3 regions of the Streptomyces sp. NPDC051976 genome follow, and region 2 is predicted to be linked to each of the others. Evidence: riboswitches for the same ligand, from Rfam matches in the RefSeq annotation. Region 2 holds a riboswitch; each other region holds the start of a gene.

The links. A riboswitch is a leader RNA that binds a small molecule or an ion and turns the genes downstream of it on or off. The one in region 2 is predicted to bind cyclic di-AMP.
Positions count from the first base shown of each region.
Region 1: linked by a shared signal. The riboswitch ahead of AB0M29_RS01330 (NlpC/P60 family protein) and the one ahead of AB0M29_RS38355 (M23 family metallopeptidase) in region 2 are both predicted to bind cyclic di-AMP.
Region 3: linked by a shared signal. The riboswitch ahead of AB0M29_RS22285 (M23 family metallopeptidase) and the one ahead of AB0M29_RS38355 (M23 family metallopeptidase) in region 2 are both predicted to bind cyclic di-AMP.

Region 1 covers NZ_JBFAXL010000001.1:285,194-289,870, forward strand. The annotation lists gene pcrA (DNA helicase PcrA) at 1-1,285, opposite strand, end outside; gene AB0M29_RS01325 (NlpC/P60 family protein) at 1,531-2,661, shown strand; cyclic di-AMP (ydaO/yuaA leader) riboswitch at 2,836-2,990, shown strand; gene AB0M29_RS01330 (NlpC/P60 family protein) at 2,998-4,038, shown strand; gene AB0M29_RS01335 (C40 family peptidase) at 4,381-4,677, shown strand, end outside.
Region 2 covers NZ_JBFAXL010000065.1:37,289-41,965, forward strand. The annotation lists gene AB0M29_RS38340 (MFS transporter) at 1-455, opposite strand, end outside; gene AB0M29_RS38345 (helix-turn-helix domain-containing protein) at 458-985, opposite strand; gene AB0M29_RS38350 (N-acetylmuramoyl-L-alanine amidase) at 1,140-1,847, opposite strand; cyclic di-AMP (ydaO/yuaA leader) riboswitch at 2,343-2,479, shown strand; gene AB0M29_RS38355 (M23 family metallopeptidase) at 2,491-3,624, shown strand; gene AB0M29_RS38360 (hypothetical protein) at 3,800-4,333, opposite strand; gene AB0M29_RS38365 (hypothetical protein) at 4,505-4,677, opposite strand, start outside.
Region 3 covers NZ_JBFAXL010000022.1:111,155-115,831, reverse strand. The annotation lists gene AB0M29_RS22300 (GNAT family N-acetyltransferase) at 1-674, opposite strand, end outside; gene AB0M29_RS22295 (HPr family phosphocarrier protein) at 835-1,116, shown strand; gene AB0M29_RS22290 (GntR family transcriptional regulator) at 1,242-1,943, opposite strand; gene AB0M29_RS22285 (M23 family metallopeptidase) at 2,104-2,925, opposite strand; cyclic di-AMP (ydaO/yuaA leader) riboswitch at 2,940-3,088, opposite strand; gene AB0M29_RS22280 (pitrilysin family protein) at 3,293-4,677, opposite strand, start outside.

The sequences.
Region 1 (4,677 bases), on a different contig from region 2:
TGGTGCGGTAGAAGACCGCGACGTCGCCGGGGCGGGCGTCGCCCGCGTCGGTGAGCCGGTCGATCTCGTCGGCCACGTACTGGGCCTCGTCGTGCTCCTGGTCGGCCGCGTAGCCGGTGATGACGGGGCCGTCGCCGGACTCGGTCCACAGGTTCTTGGCGCGCCGCCCCGCGTTGCGCTCGATGACGGCGTTGGCGGCGGACAGGATCGTCTGGGTGGAGCGGTAGTTCTGCTCCAGCAGGATGGTGCGGGCCTGCGGGTAGTCCTCCTCGAACTGGAGGATGTTGCGGATGGTGGCGCCGCGGAAGGCGTAGATGGACTGGTCGGCGTCACCGACCACGCACAGCTCCGCTGTTTCCTCGCCGGTCCCGACCAGCTCGCGGACCAGGGTGTACTGGGCGTGGTTGGTGTCCTGGTACTCGTCGACGAGGACGTGCCGGAAGCGCCGCCGGTAGTGGTCGGCGACGTCGGGGAACGCCTGCAGCAGGTTGACCGTGGTCATGATGATGTCGTCGAAGTCCAGCGCGTTGGCGTCGCGCAGCCGCGACTGGTAGAGCGCGTACGCCTCGGCGAGCTTCTTCTCGAACGTGTTCTCCGCCTGCCCGGCGAAGGTCTCCTCGTCGATCAGTTCGTTCTTCAGGTTGGAGATCTTGGCGCTGAAGGACTTCGGTGGGTACTGCTTCGGGTCCAGGTCGAGGTCCCGGCAGACCAGCGCCATCAGCCGCTTGGAGTCGGCGGCGTCGTAGATCGAGAAGGACGACGTGAAGCCGAGCACCTTCGACTCGCGGCGCAGGATGCGGACGCACGCACTGTGGAAAGTGGACACCCACATCACGTTGGCGCGCGGGCCGACGAGCTCCTGGACGCGCTCCTTCATCTCGCCCGCGGCCTTGTTGGTGAAGGTGATCGCGAGGATCGAGCCGGGGTGGACATGACGTGCGCCGAGCAGGTGCGCGATGCGGTGGGTGAGCACCCGGGTCTTGCCGGATCCGGCGCCCGCGACGATGAGCAGGGGGCCGCCGGAGTGCTCGACGGCGGCGCGCTGCTGCTCGTTGAGACCCTCCAAAAGCTGTGCGGGGTCGGTGGCGGGGCGCGGGGCGCCGTCGCGGTAGTGCGTGTCCCGCTCGGGCGGCGGGCCGTCGAACCGGCCGCCGAAGAGGTCGTCGGGCACGTCCTCGCCGCCCGGTCCGTCCTCCGGCTCCGGAGGCGGCGGGACCGAGCCTTCGGCGGAGGCGTCGAACGGTGTGAGACCGCGCAGGAAGTTGTCGTCAAAGAGGCTGCTCATCGCCTCCCGAGTCTAGAGCCCGGCACCGACAGCCCACCGCCGCTTCCGGTGTAGTGCCGAATCCGCCTCCGACGTAGTGCCGATGCCACGCTGTGTGACGGAAAGCGCTGCCGTGCATGCGAACCGCAAAAGATTACGAAAAGGTATCGGGCCTATCGGACACCGGCCTTCACAGCGGCGCCACGCTTTGGCTACGGTCTCCGCCAACCAGGCAGCGTCCGGCGTCCGGAAGGAGTCCGCCCGCCATGGCGACACACCGTAAGGCCAGAACCGCGCTACTCAGCGCCCCCGGTCCGCGAGCGGCCGTGGGGATCACCACCGCGGCTCTGGCGACCGTGACCCTGCTGGGTGAGAGCGCGAGTGCGGCGCCCGCCCAGCCGGCCAAGCCCGCGCAGCCGTCGATCGCCGAGGTGAAGGCGAAGGTCGACGCGCTGATGCACCAGGCCGAAGTGGCCACCGAGCACTACAACGGCACCAAGGAGCTGACCGACCAGCAGAACACCAAGGTCAACAAGCTGCTGGCGCAGGCGGCCCAGAAGACCGAGCAGTTGAACGCCTCGCGGCGGGTGCTCGGGCAGTACGCGGCCGCGCAGTACCGCTCCGGCGGCGACGACTCGACCAGCCGCTACCTGCTGTCGCCCGACGCGCAGGCGCTGCTGGACCAGGCGCACCTGTCGGACGTGATGAGCCAGCGCCAGAAGTCGGCCGTCGAGTCGTACCGGGTGCAGCAGGCGGCGGCGACGCAGCAGCGCATCGAGGCGGCGAAGAGCCTGGCCACCCTCACCACCCAGCAGGCCCAGCTGCGGACCGCCAAGGCGACGGTGCAGACCAAGCTGAGCGAGGCGCAGAAGCTGCTCAACAGCCTGACCGCGCAGGAGAAGGCGCGGCTCGCGGCGCTGGCGGCCAAGCAGGAGGCCGAGGCCAAGAAGAGGGCGGCGGCGCTGGCGGCCAAGGAGAAGGCGGCGCGCGAGGCGGCGGCGAAGAAGGCCGGGGGCACCACCCCGACCGCGCCGGGCTCGTCCTCCTCGTCGAAGGCCGCGACGGCGATCGCGTTCGCGCGCCAGCAGATCGGCAAGCCGTACGTGTGGGGCGCGACGGGACCGTCGTCGTACGACTGCTCGGGTCTGACGCAGGCGGCGTGGCGGGCGGCCGGGATCGACCTGCCGCGGACCACCTGGGACCAGGTGAAGGTGGGCACCCGGGTGTCGACGTCCGACCTCCAGCCGGGCGACCTGATCTTCTTCTACAGCGACATCAGCCACGTCGGGCTCTACATAGGCGACGGCATGATGATCCACGCGCCGCACACCGGCACCGTGGTGAAGATCGCGCCGATCACGGAGATGCCCATCTACGGTGCCGTCCGCCCGGCTTGACCGAGGGATTGACCCTCTGTATTCGGACTTGTCCGAATAAGGGGGCGTGCACAAACAGTAAGATCACAAAGCGATTTCGGTCACATTGCAATCCAAACTTCCCAAGACTCGAAGAAGTTGACTACGGTAGCCCGCTAGGTGGCGTGCTCCCCCGTCGGCTCCGGAGTCGACAGCGCACCACCTCCGCTCAATCCGGTCCTGGACCGGAGCCGGGGACCCACCCAGCACGTGGGGTGAATCGGTAGAGACACCGCAAGGTGTCCCGACCGTAGGGCGACCTTCAGCCCGAACCCGTCAGCTAACCCGGTAGGCGGCACACGGAAGGATTTGCCTCTCTTGGCGTCGCATCGCAAGCCGCGTACCCGAATACTGTCAACGGCGGGCCCGCGGGCCGCCGTCGGTATCACCACCGCGGCGCTGGCCTCGGTCACCCTGCTGAGCGAGAGCGCGAACGCGGCGCCCGCCAAGCCCTCGATCGCCGAGGTGAAGGCGCAGATCGAGGAACTGAACCAGCAGGCCGAGGTCGCCACGCAGCAGTACGACGCCGCGCAGGAGAAGACGACCAAGCAGCGCGCGACGGCGAACCAGCTCCTGGCGCAGGTCGCGCAGAAGACCCAGAAGATGAACGAGACGCGGCGCATCCTGGGCCAGTTCGCCACCGCGCAGTACCGCGACGGCGGCATCGACGAGACCACGCAGCTGCTGCTCTCCGAGGACCCGGCGGGCTTCCTGGCCCAGACGCACATGCTGGACCGGCTCTCCACCACGCAGGAGCAGGCGCTGGAGACCTTCAAGGTCCAGCAGGAGCAGGCCAACATCCAGCGCGCGCAGGCCACTTCGAGCCTCAACGAGCTGACCGCCGCGCAGAGCAAGCTGGCCGCCGAGAAGAAGAACGTCGACACCAAGCTGGCCGCCGCGCAGAAGCTGCTCAACAGCCTCACCAAGGACCAGCGCACCCAGCTCGCCGCGCTCGACCACCACAGCACCTCGTCGACGCCCACGCACTACACGTACAACGGCCCCGCCTCCGGCCGCGCCGCCCAGGCCATCGCGTTCGCCCTCGCGCAGCGCGGCAAGCCGTACGAGCGGGGCGCCACCGGCCCGGGCTCGTACGACTGCTCGGGTCTGACGCAGGCCGCCTACCACGCCGCGGGCATCGACATCGGCCGCACCACCTGGGACCAGATCAAGGACGGCACGCGGGTCTCGGAGTCGGACCTGCGCCCCGGCGACCTGGTCTTCTTCTACTCCGGCATCAGCCACGTGGCCATCTACCTCGGCAACGGCCAGATCGTGCACGCCCCGCACACCGGCGCGGTCGTGGAGATCGGGCAGTTGAGCTGGATGCCGTTCGCGGGCGCCGTCCGCCTGGCCTGACACCGCAGGGCCGAAGCACCGCAACACCGCATTCCGTAGCACACGAGAGCCGGTCGGGGAGTCCCCGACCGGCTCTTCGGTCATGTGGTGGACGCATTACGCCGCGGCCGCCCCGCCCGCCGGTCGGTTACGGTCGCGGGCCGATCGAATACGACCAGTCCCGGTCTCCTTGCCCGCCCCCTCCCCCCGGCAGGTTTAGCGTCACTCCCCAGGTGGTCGATCCCCATTGCCGTCAGAAGCCGGACGGCACGACCGCCCCCGCCGAAGGTCCGGCGGTCGCCTGCTCCCCCCGTGGCGGGCGCCGCCGGACCGTCCCCTGGCCCCGGAAGGGATGACGGCCGCATGGCCTCCCACAGTCCCCGCTCGCACCGCAGACCCACGGCGGCGCGTGCCTTCACCGCCCGCACCTCGGCCCGTACGGCCGTCACCCTCGCGCTCGCCTCCGCCGCGTCGGTCACCCTCTTCGCGGAGACCGGCAACGCGCAGCCGCGGCCCGCCACCCCCGGCGAGGTCAAGGCGGAGGTCGACGCCCTCTACCAGCAGGCGGAGGCGGCCACCGAGAGCTACGACGGCGCGAAGGAGCAGGCGGACACCGCCCGGCACGCCGTCGACGCGCTCCAGGACGAACTGGCCCGCAAG
Region 2 (4,677 bases):
GCGGAAGTGGTGCCCTGGAGGCGGGAGTTGGCCGCTCGGAGGCCGGCGGGATCGCGGTCGAGGAGCTGCGGGATGTACGCCTGCGCGGCGGTGTCGAAGAGGAGTTGGCCGGTGCCGAGGAGGAAGGCGACGCCGATGAGCAGCGGCACGCTGAGCATGCCGAGTGCGGCGGCGGCCACCGGCACCGCGAGCAGCAGGGCCCGTAGGGCGTCCACCGTCCACATGGTGCGACGCCGCTCCAGCCGGTCCACGAGCGCGCCGCCCAGCAGCCCGAACATCAGCCACGGCAGCACCGCGGTGGCCGCGACGAGGCTGAGCGTGAAGGGGTCGTGGGTGAGGCTGGCGGCGAGCAGGGGCAGGGCGGCCATGTAGACACCGTCGCCGAGTCCCGAGACGCCCGCGGCGGCCCACAACCTGCTGAAGGCGGGCGGCAGTCCGCCGGTGATGCTGGAGATTCTCAAAGTTGGGTGTCCTCGTCCGTGTTGTCCGTGTCGTTCACTGGTCCTGGGTCCTTCGGGCGGAAGAAGGCGACCGCCAGGGCGACTTCGCCCTCCTCCGGCGTCGCCGCCTCGCCCAGTTCGTCCATCAGCGCTTCCAGCCGCTCGGTGAACTCGGCGAACCGCGCCGCCCCGATGCGGGAGTGCTGCAGCCGTACGAGCCGGTGCGGGTCGGCGGGTGCCGCCTCCAGGTCGGCCAGGACGTGCCGCATCAGCACGTCCGGTGTGCCCGGGGCGGGGTCCGGCAGGCGGATGGCGCGGCTGGCCGGTGCGTAGTACCGCTCGGTCACGCCGCGCACCTTGCGGGTGCTGACCACATGGACGATCCCGGCCCGTTCCAGCAGCCGTACGTGGTAGCTCGAACTGCCCTTGAGCAGGTCGAGCTTCTGCGCGATCTGGGTGATGGTGGCCGGGCCGTCGCGGAGCAACCGGATGATCCGGTGCCGTACGAGGTTGTTGACCGCGCGCAGTTGCTCGTCGGTGGTCAGGTCGACGACCTCGGCGGTCTCGGGGGTGGGATCTTCGGGCTGCGGGGGAGTGGGTGGCGGCACGACGTAATGGTCAACGACTCTTGACCATTGTGTCAATGGGGATGTGGGTGCGGAGTTTCCGCGCTGCTCCGTCGGGCCGCCGAGCCCTGGCTCAGGTGCCGTTGACCAGCCGCATGTAGCGCACCCAGTCCCAGTTGGGGCCGGGGTCGGTGTGGTCGGTGCCCGGGACCTGGTAGTGGCCGATGATGTGGTTGCGGTCCTTGGGGATGCCGTACTTGTCGCAGATCTCGGCGGTCAGCGCGGCCGACGCGTGGTACATCGCGGTGGTGAAGTACGCGGGCTGGTCGACCCAGCCCTCGTGCTCGATGCCGATACTGCGGGTGTTGTAGTCCCAGTTGCCCGCGTGCCAGGCGACGTCGTGCTCGCGTACGCACTGGTCGATCGCGCCGTCGGCCGACCGGACGACGTAGTGCGCGGCGGCGGCGTGCGCCGGGTCCTGGAAGAGCTTGATGGTGTCGGCGAAGGTCTCCTGGGTCACGTGGATGACGACCAGGTTGATCGGGTAGGTCGAAGTGCGGTTGGACGCCGTGTAGTTGCCGGTGCTCGCGGGTGCCCAGGTGGCCCCCGGGTAGTCGACGGTCGCGGCCGACGCCCGGCCCCCGCCGCCGGTGAGGCCGCCCGCGATGCCGACGGCGGCCGCGGCGCCGAGGGCGAGTCCGCCGTGCAGCAGTGAGCGGCGGCTGAGGCTGATTCCGTCGGGGTGGCCGGATCGGGCGGACGGGGACTGCGGTCCCGACCGGCCGGGTGGGGCGAACCGGCTTTCGGCGTCGGGGTGTTGGGCGCGAACGGGGCGTTCCATGGTGGGGCTCCCTGGGGGTGTCATGGCGCGGCGGTGCCGGTGGGTACGGGCCGGTAAATGCGGACGAGTGCATGACAAATTCGCGAGGCGTGCCCATGGTGGGACCCAGGTCGGCGGCCTGCCAAGCGTTTCGCTAACTGGCAGAGGTCCACACCGGTGGCGGCGCGGTCGTACGGGGTCCGGTGCGGGTGCGGCGCCGGGTGCGGTCGATGGTCGCGTGCGCCCCCTCGTGCGCCCTCATGTGCGCGGGCGCACCCGGGGATTCCGGCTGCCACTGCCCGCTGACCGACCGTAACCATGTCACCCCCCTCCGATAACAACTGACACACACTCACATCACTACTCGGCCACGTAGCGCGCCTGCTTTAACCCGACTAGATGCTCGATGCCCGATTGGTTCTGACGTTCAACTCTTGGATTCGACTTGGAAAACGCCCCCGGCTCTATTAACGTTCGATAACGCAGCGCGGTCGTCACCACCGCCACAGAGGCGGCACCGTGCGCTTGCCGAATCCCGTCCGCGGGAACCGGGGACCCACCACATGGGGTGAATCGGGCAGCTCCCAGGCCCGTAGGAGACCTTCCTGCTCCGAACCCGTCAGCTAACCCGGTAGGCGACAAGGAAGGAAAGGAGCGCGCCCGCGTGGCGTCCAACCAGCCTGCCTACGCACCGGCCCCGCAACTCGGCACCCCAGGGGACCGGGACGATCGCGACCTGACCGAGCGCGACATGACCGAGGCGGAGCGGGCCGAGGCTTTGGCCGAGGCGCTCCGCGGCAAGCACCGTCTCCCCCGGCAGCGGGCAGTGGCCCGCGGCACCACCGTGATCGGGGTGGCCGCGATGGCCGCCGTCGGAGCGGGTGGGGTGGGCGGGGTCGCCATGGCGGCCGATGCGGCGCCCGCGCCGATCTCGCTCCCGGACGCGCCCGAGGTGCCCGAACTCCCTTCCCTGCCGCTGATTTCGGACGCGCCGGCCGCTCCCGGCCTCCCCGACGCCCCGTCAGCGCTCCAGGCCACCGATCTGCCGCGTGACCTGCTGAGCGTCGGCGAACAGGCCGCCTCCACGGACGCCACGTCCTCGGCGGCGTCCGACACCACCCCCACGAACCCGGCCCCCGAGGCTGGCGACGCACGGTCCGCCGACCCCGGTGAAGCCTTGCGTGCCCGCATCCTGGGCCAGGCCAACCAACAGCGTGACGCCGCCGCACAGGCCGAACGCGCCGCGGCCGAGCAGGCCGCCGCCGCACAGGCCGCCCGTGAGGCCGCCGCCCAGAAGGTGCGCGAACAGGCCGCGGCTGCCAAGGCCGCCGCCGAGGAGAAGGCGAAGGCCGACGCGGCCGCCGCCGCCCAGGAGGAGGCCGACCGGCTGGCCCGGCTCGCCGCCTCGTACCTCAAGCCCGTCGCCTCGTACACGCTCACCGCGGGCTTCGGCGAGGTCAGCTCGCTGTGGGCCAACACCCACACCGGCCAGGACTTCGCGGCCCCCACGGGCACCCCGGTGCACGCCATCCACACCGGCACGATCACCTCGGCGGGATGGGCGGGTTCGTACGGCTACCGCGTCGTCCTCACTCTCGCCGACGGCACCGAGCTCTGGTACTGCCACCTGTCCACGATGGTCGTCACCTCCGGCCAGGTCACCACCGGCGACACGATCGGCCGCGTCGGTGCCACGGGCAGCGTCACCGCCCCCCACCTCCACCTGGAGGTCCGCCCCGGCGGCGCGGCCCCCGTCGACCCCCTGGCGTGGCTGCACGCCCACGACATCACCGTCTGAACCGGCACCGTCCTCGTGACGGTCCTCGCACCACGGTCTGTGCCACGGACCGAGCCGGGCGCCTCCCCCTCAGCCCGGCTCGTACCCCCGTGGTCCGGCCTTCCGAACACGGCGGCCCTGGCGCACTCCCCCCCGACGCCAGGGCCGCCGGCCTGTCCGCGGCCACTCTTACGTGTCAGACGCGGTGCCAGTGCGGACGGCCGCTCTCCATCACGCACTTGATCAGGACGCCGTGGGCGTCGAGGGTGGACCGTCCGAGGTCGCGGGTGGGGCAGAACTGCCCGGCGGAGTAGCGGCGTCCGCTCGGGGAGACGATGTCTTCGCCGCTGCGGTCGCTGGTGGGTGAGGGCGGCGCGGGCTCCTGGGCGGTGGGCCGGGGCGACGTCCGCTTGGGGGTGGGCCGCGGTGTGGCGGGCGCGGCGGTGGTGTGGGTGGGTGCGGTGGTGCTGGGTGTGGTCGTGGGCGGCGCGGTGGTCGCAGGCGTGGTCGTGGGGGGCGCCGTGGTGGCGGACGCGCTCGGCGAGTCCTTGGCCTCTGACGATCCGGAGCTGCTGCAGCCCGTGGCCAGTACGGCGATCGCGACCGCCGCGCAGGCGGCGACGGCCGCCGCCCGTATCGCGGATGTCCGCCCGGTGGTCCGCCCCCCGATCCGCCCCCCGGTTCTCCGACCTCTGTGTGCCCGCTGTTCTGTACGTATGGTGCCCGGCATGCCGACGCCTCCCCTTCGATACGGCGGCGGTGCCGATGAGAGCAGGCACCGTGATGCCTATTTGACCGATAACGGTCAGCGAAGGATGTACTTTGCGCCGTACTGGCGGAAAAAGAACGATCGGAAGGCGAATCCGACGCCTTCCGACCGTATATGGGGTCTCGCCGCGCCTTAGATCGAGCGCCGTCCGGAGATCGCCCAGGACGCCGCCGCCACGCCGCCGGCGACGGTGAACACCGCGGGCCACGCGCCGAGCTTCTTCGCCAGGGGGTGCGAACCGGCGAAGGCGGCCACGCAGGCACTGGTCAGGCCCACGGCGGCGGCGGCGCCCGCGCGCTCGTTCC
Region 3 (4,677 bases), on a different contig from region 2:
CCGGGCCTGCGGCCGGTGCCGATCACGGCGACCGAGCCGGGCCGCAGCAGCCGCTGCACCGAGCGGGCCTCGGCGCGGTGCTCGCGGGCCCGCATGACCTGGACCGACTCCTCGGTGGGCTCCAGGTCGAGGTCGAGGTGGACCACGCCGTCGGTGAAGCTGCGCTGCTGGGTGAAGCCCGCGTCGGTGAAGACCTTCACCATCTTGCGGTTGGCGGGCAGCACTTCGGCGGTGAAGTGCAGGATGCCGCGCTCCCTGGCGACCGCGGCGATGTGTTCGAGCAGCGCGGAGGCGACACCGCGGCCCTGGTGGGCGTCCTGCACCAGGAAGGCGACCTCGGCGCGGGTGCCGCCCCGCCCCGAGACGGCCCGCCCGTTGTCGTCGGTGCGGTCGTAGCGGACGGTGGCGATGAAGTCGCCGCCGACGGTGGCGGCCAGCCCGACGCGGTCGTCGTAGTCGTGGTGCGTGAAGCGGTGCACGTCCCGGTCGGACAGCCGCGGGTAGGGCGCGAAGAAGCGGTAGTACTTCGACTCGTCCGAGACCTGCTCGTAGAAGCCGACCAGCCGCCCCGCGTCGTCCGGGCCGATCGGTCTGATGTGGGCGATGCCGCCGTCGCGCAGGACGACGTCCGCCTCCCAGTGCACCGGGTACGAATGAGCTGGCTGCGCCGTCATGGGCCCAGGGTAAGCGCGGGCCCGCCCCGCTCGCGGGGGCGACGCACAGCGGGCAGGCTGAGGTGGCGGCGGATCCGCCGGTGCCGGTCCGTGTGCCGGAGCAGCCCTCCGGCCGTGCGAAACTGGTCTAGACAACTGGAACGACCCGAAGGGCAGCACCATGGTTGAGCGCCGTGTCAACGTCGGCTGGGCTGAGGGCCTGCACGCCCGCCCCGCGTCCATCTTCGTCCGCGCGGCGACCGCCGCCGGCGTCCCCGTGACGATCGCCAAGGCCGACGGCAACGCCGTCAACGCCGCGTCCATGCTGGCCGTGCTCAGCCTCGGCGCGACCGGCGGCGAGGAGATCGTGCTCGCCTCCGACGCCGACGGCGCCGACGCCGCGCTCGACCGGCTGGCGAAGCTCGTCGCCGAGGGCCTGGAGGAGCTGCCCGAGACCGTCTGACGGATTCACTCCGCCACCGGGCACGGGAATTCAGCGGGGCCGGACAATCCCACAGGATTGCTCCGGTCCCGCTTTATCGCATTTACGGGCGCCGCAATTCTACGACCTTGTATACGGTGTGTTTGTTAATTGCGGCGGCGCCCCGCGTTGACGGGGTGTTTCAGGATCCTCACCGCGGACCCCCGCTCCACATGGACGGCGGCCAGCCGCCTGGCCCGCTCGGCGTCGCCCCGGGCCACCGCGTCCACGATCGCGGCGTGCTCCTCCCAGGACTCCGCCGCACGGACCGCGGCGCCGTTCCCGTACACCCAGGCGATCTTGTGGCGGAGCTGGGTGAGCAGCGCGGCCAGGGTCGGGCTGCCGGACGCCTGCGCGAGCGTCTCGTGGAACCAGCCGCTCAGCGACGGCAGGTCCGACAACTGCCCCTGCACCGCCCGCTCCTGACCAAGGCGTACGAGCCCGCGCAGCACCTTCAGATGCGCGTCGCTGCGACGCTGAGCCGCACGCGCGGCACCCAGCGGCTCCAGCAGGCCCCGCAGTTCCAGCAGATCGGCGGCCTCCTGCTCGGTCGGCTCGGCGACCGAGGCCCCGGCGTGTCTGCGGGTGCGGACGAACCCCTCGGACTCCAGTGTGCGCAGCGCCTCGCGCACCGGCACCCGCGAGACGCCGTACCGCTGGGCGAGCAGTTCCTCGGTGAGGCGGCCGCCGGGCGGGAAGTAACCGCCGACGATGTCGTCCCTGATGGCCGTACACACCACCTGGGCGGAGATACGCCGGCCCGAGCCGTCCGTGCCGTTCACAGCCGATTCCGCATCGCAGGACCCCATTCTTTTCCCCTATTGTGCGCGACTCCATTCCAGCACACCGGAGAATGGGAAAGCAGCCACCAGAATTCAGGATTGTCCGGGGAGAAACGGACGCACGAAGGCCCCGGCTGGGGGGAAGCCGGGGCCTTCGGTCAGGGGGCGCCGTGGTGGCGCGAGGGGGTCAGACGTTGACGCCGTGTGCGCGCAGGTACGCGACGGGGTCGATGTCCGAGCCGTAGTCAGGGGTGGTGCGCACCTCGAAGTGCAGGTGCGGCCCCGTCACGTTGCCGGTGGCACCGGAGATGCCGATCCGCTGGCCGGCGGTGACCGTCTGCCCGGCCGAGACCAGGGCCTCGGTGAGGTGGCCGTAGACGGTGTACTTGCCGTCGGCGTGCCGGATGATCACGTCGTTGCCGTAGCTGCCGTCCCAGCCCGAGGAGACCACGGTGCCCGCGGCGACGGCGTGCACCGAGGTGCCGGAGTCGACCAGGAAGTCCACACCGGTGTGGTAGCCGCTGGCCCAGTTGGACCCGGCCGCCTTGTACTCGGTGCCGATCGGCGCCGAGCCGACCGGCCTGGTGTAGGCGAGCGCGGCACGGGCGGCGGCCCGGGCGGCGCGCTGCTTCTGCAGCTCGCGCAGCGTCCTGGCGCGGGCTTCGGCCTTTGCCTTCGCCTCCGCCGCGGCCTTGGCCCTGGCGGCGGCCTGCTGCCGGACCTGCTCGGCCTCGGCCTTCGCGGTGTCGGCCGCCTTGTGCTGCGCGTCGGCCTGGACGGCGAGCGAGTGGACCAGGGAGTCGGTCACGTCGAGCGCCTGGGCCAGCGAGGTGCTCTGGGCTGCCTCGGGCTCGGCCTGCCCGGGGGCGGCCATCGCGCTGGAGCCGAAGGCGCCGGTGGCGGTGAGGACGACGACGCCGGCCATGGTGGCGCGGGTGCGGCCGGAGCCCGGGGCGCGGTGGGCACGGCGGTGCTTCCCGCGGGAGGCGGGCAGAACGGTGAACGCCATGGAGAGGCGTCGCTCCTTTCCTTCCTTCTCGCCTACCGGGTTAGCTGACGGGTTCGGAGCAGGAAGGTCTCCTACGGGACCGCCGCACAGGGCGGAAGATCCCGATTCACCCCAGGGACGTGGGTCCCCGGCTCCCCTGACGGGGACTCGGCGATGTGTGCCCGGGGCCGCTGGTGGCGACCGCTGCTGGCGGGCAACGAGCGAAGACGCTAGCCGCGTACTCGCCGATACACCAAACAGATCAGCCGATTTGTTGGCTTCGCCACACCCCCGCGGACTCCCCGAACACCCGCCCATAGTGCCGGAAAACGGGCGGAACCCCGGTGCCACCAGCGGCGACCGGGGTTCCGTCACAACAGGTGCGCGATCAGCCGCTGGTGACCACCTTCACCGGGCCGATGCCGACCTCGCGCACCGGTCCCTCGATGGCGGCCGCGTCCCCGACCAGGACCACCACGAGCCGGTCGAGCGGGAAGGCGTTGACCACCGCGGCGGTCGCCTCGACGGTGCCGGTCTCCACCAGCCGCGCGTACAGCTTCGCCTGGAAGTCGTCGGCGAGTTGCTGCTCGACCTGGTCGGCGAAGGTGTCGGCGACGGCCGCCGCGGTCTCGTAGCGCAGCGGTGCCACGCCCACCAGGTTCTGCACGGCGACGTCCCGCTCCTCGTCGGTCAACCCGCCGTCGGCCAGGGTGCGGATGACCTGCCAGGCGTCGGCCAGCGCCGGTCCCGTCACCTCGGTGGCGACCGAGCCGCTGATGCCCATCAGCGCGGCCCCTGTGGCGCCCTGCGGCGAGCTGGGGGCGGAGCTGAGCAGCACCTGCCCGAAGGCCCGTACGCCGTAGGTGTAGCCCTTCTCCTCGCGCAGCACCCGGTCCAGACGGGATGTCAGGGTGCCGCCGAGGCAGTAGGTGCCGAGTACCTGGGCCGCCCACACCGGGTCGTGCCGGTCGGCGCCGGCCCGTCCGATGAGGACCTGCGTCTGCACCGCGCCCGGCCGGTCCACGATCACCACCCGCGCGGTGTCGTCGGCGGTGATGGCAGGACGGGGGCGCGGCTGCGCCGTGGAGCCGGTCCACGCGCCCAGGGTGTCCTGGAGCAGTGCGGGCAGCTCGATACCGGTGAGGTCGCCGACCACCACGGCGGTCGCCGTCGACGGCCGCACATGGGCGGCGTAGAAGGCGCGTACGGCCGCCGCGTCGATCATCCGGACGGTGTCCTCGGTGCCCTGGCGCGGGCGGGAGCAGCGCAGTTCGGGCGCGAACAGCTCCTTGGACAGCGCCATGGCGGCCCGGCGGCCGGGGTTGGCCAGCTCGTGCGGGATCTCGTCGAGCCGGTTGGCCACCAGCCGCTTGACCTCGTCCTCCGGGAAGGCCGGTGCGCGCAGCGCGTCGGCGAGCAGGCCGAGCGCCTTGTCCAGCCGGGAGGCGGGCACTTCGAGGGAGACCCGCACCCCCGGGTGGTCGGCGTGCGCGTCCAGGGTGGCGCCGCAGCGCTCGAGTTCGGCGGCGAACTCCTCGGCGGTGTGCTTGTCGGTGCCCTCCGACAGCGCCCTGGCCATGATGGTGCCGACGCCGTCCAGGCCCTTGGGCTCGGCGTCCAGCGGCGCGTCGAGCAGCACCTCGACGGCGACGACCTGCTGTCCCGGCCGGTGGCTGGTGAGCAGGGTCAGCCCGTTGCCGAGCGTCGAGCGCTCCGGCGCCGGGAAGGCCCACGGCTTGGGCTCACCGGCCTGCGGCTGGGGGTGGAACGTCA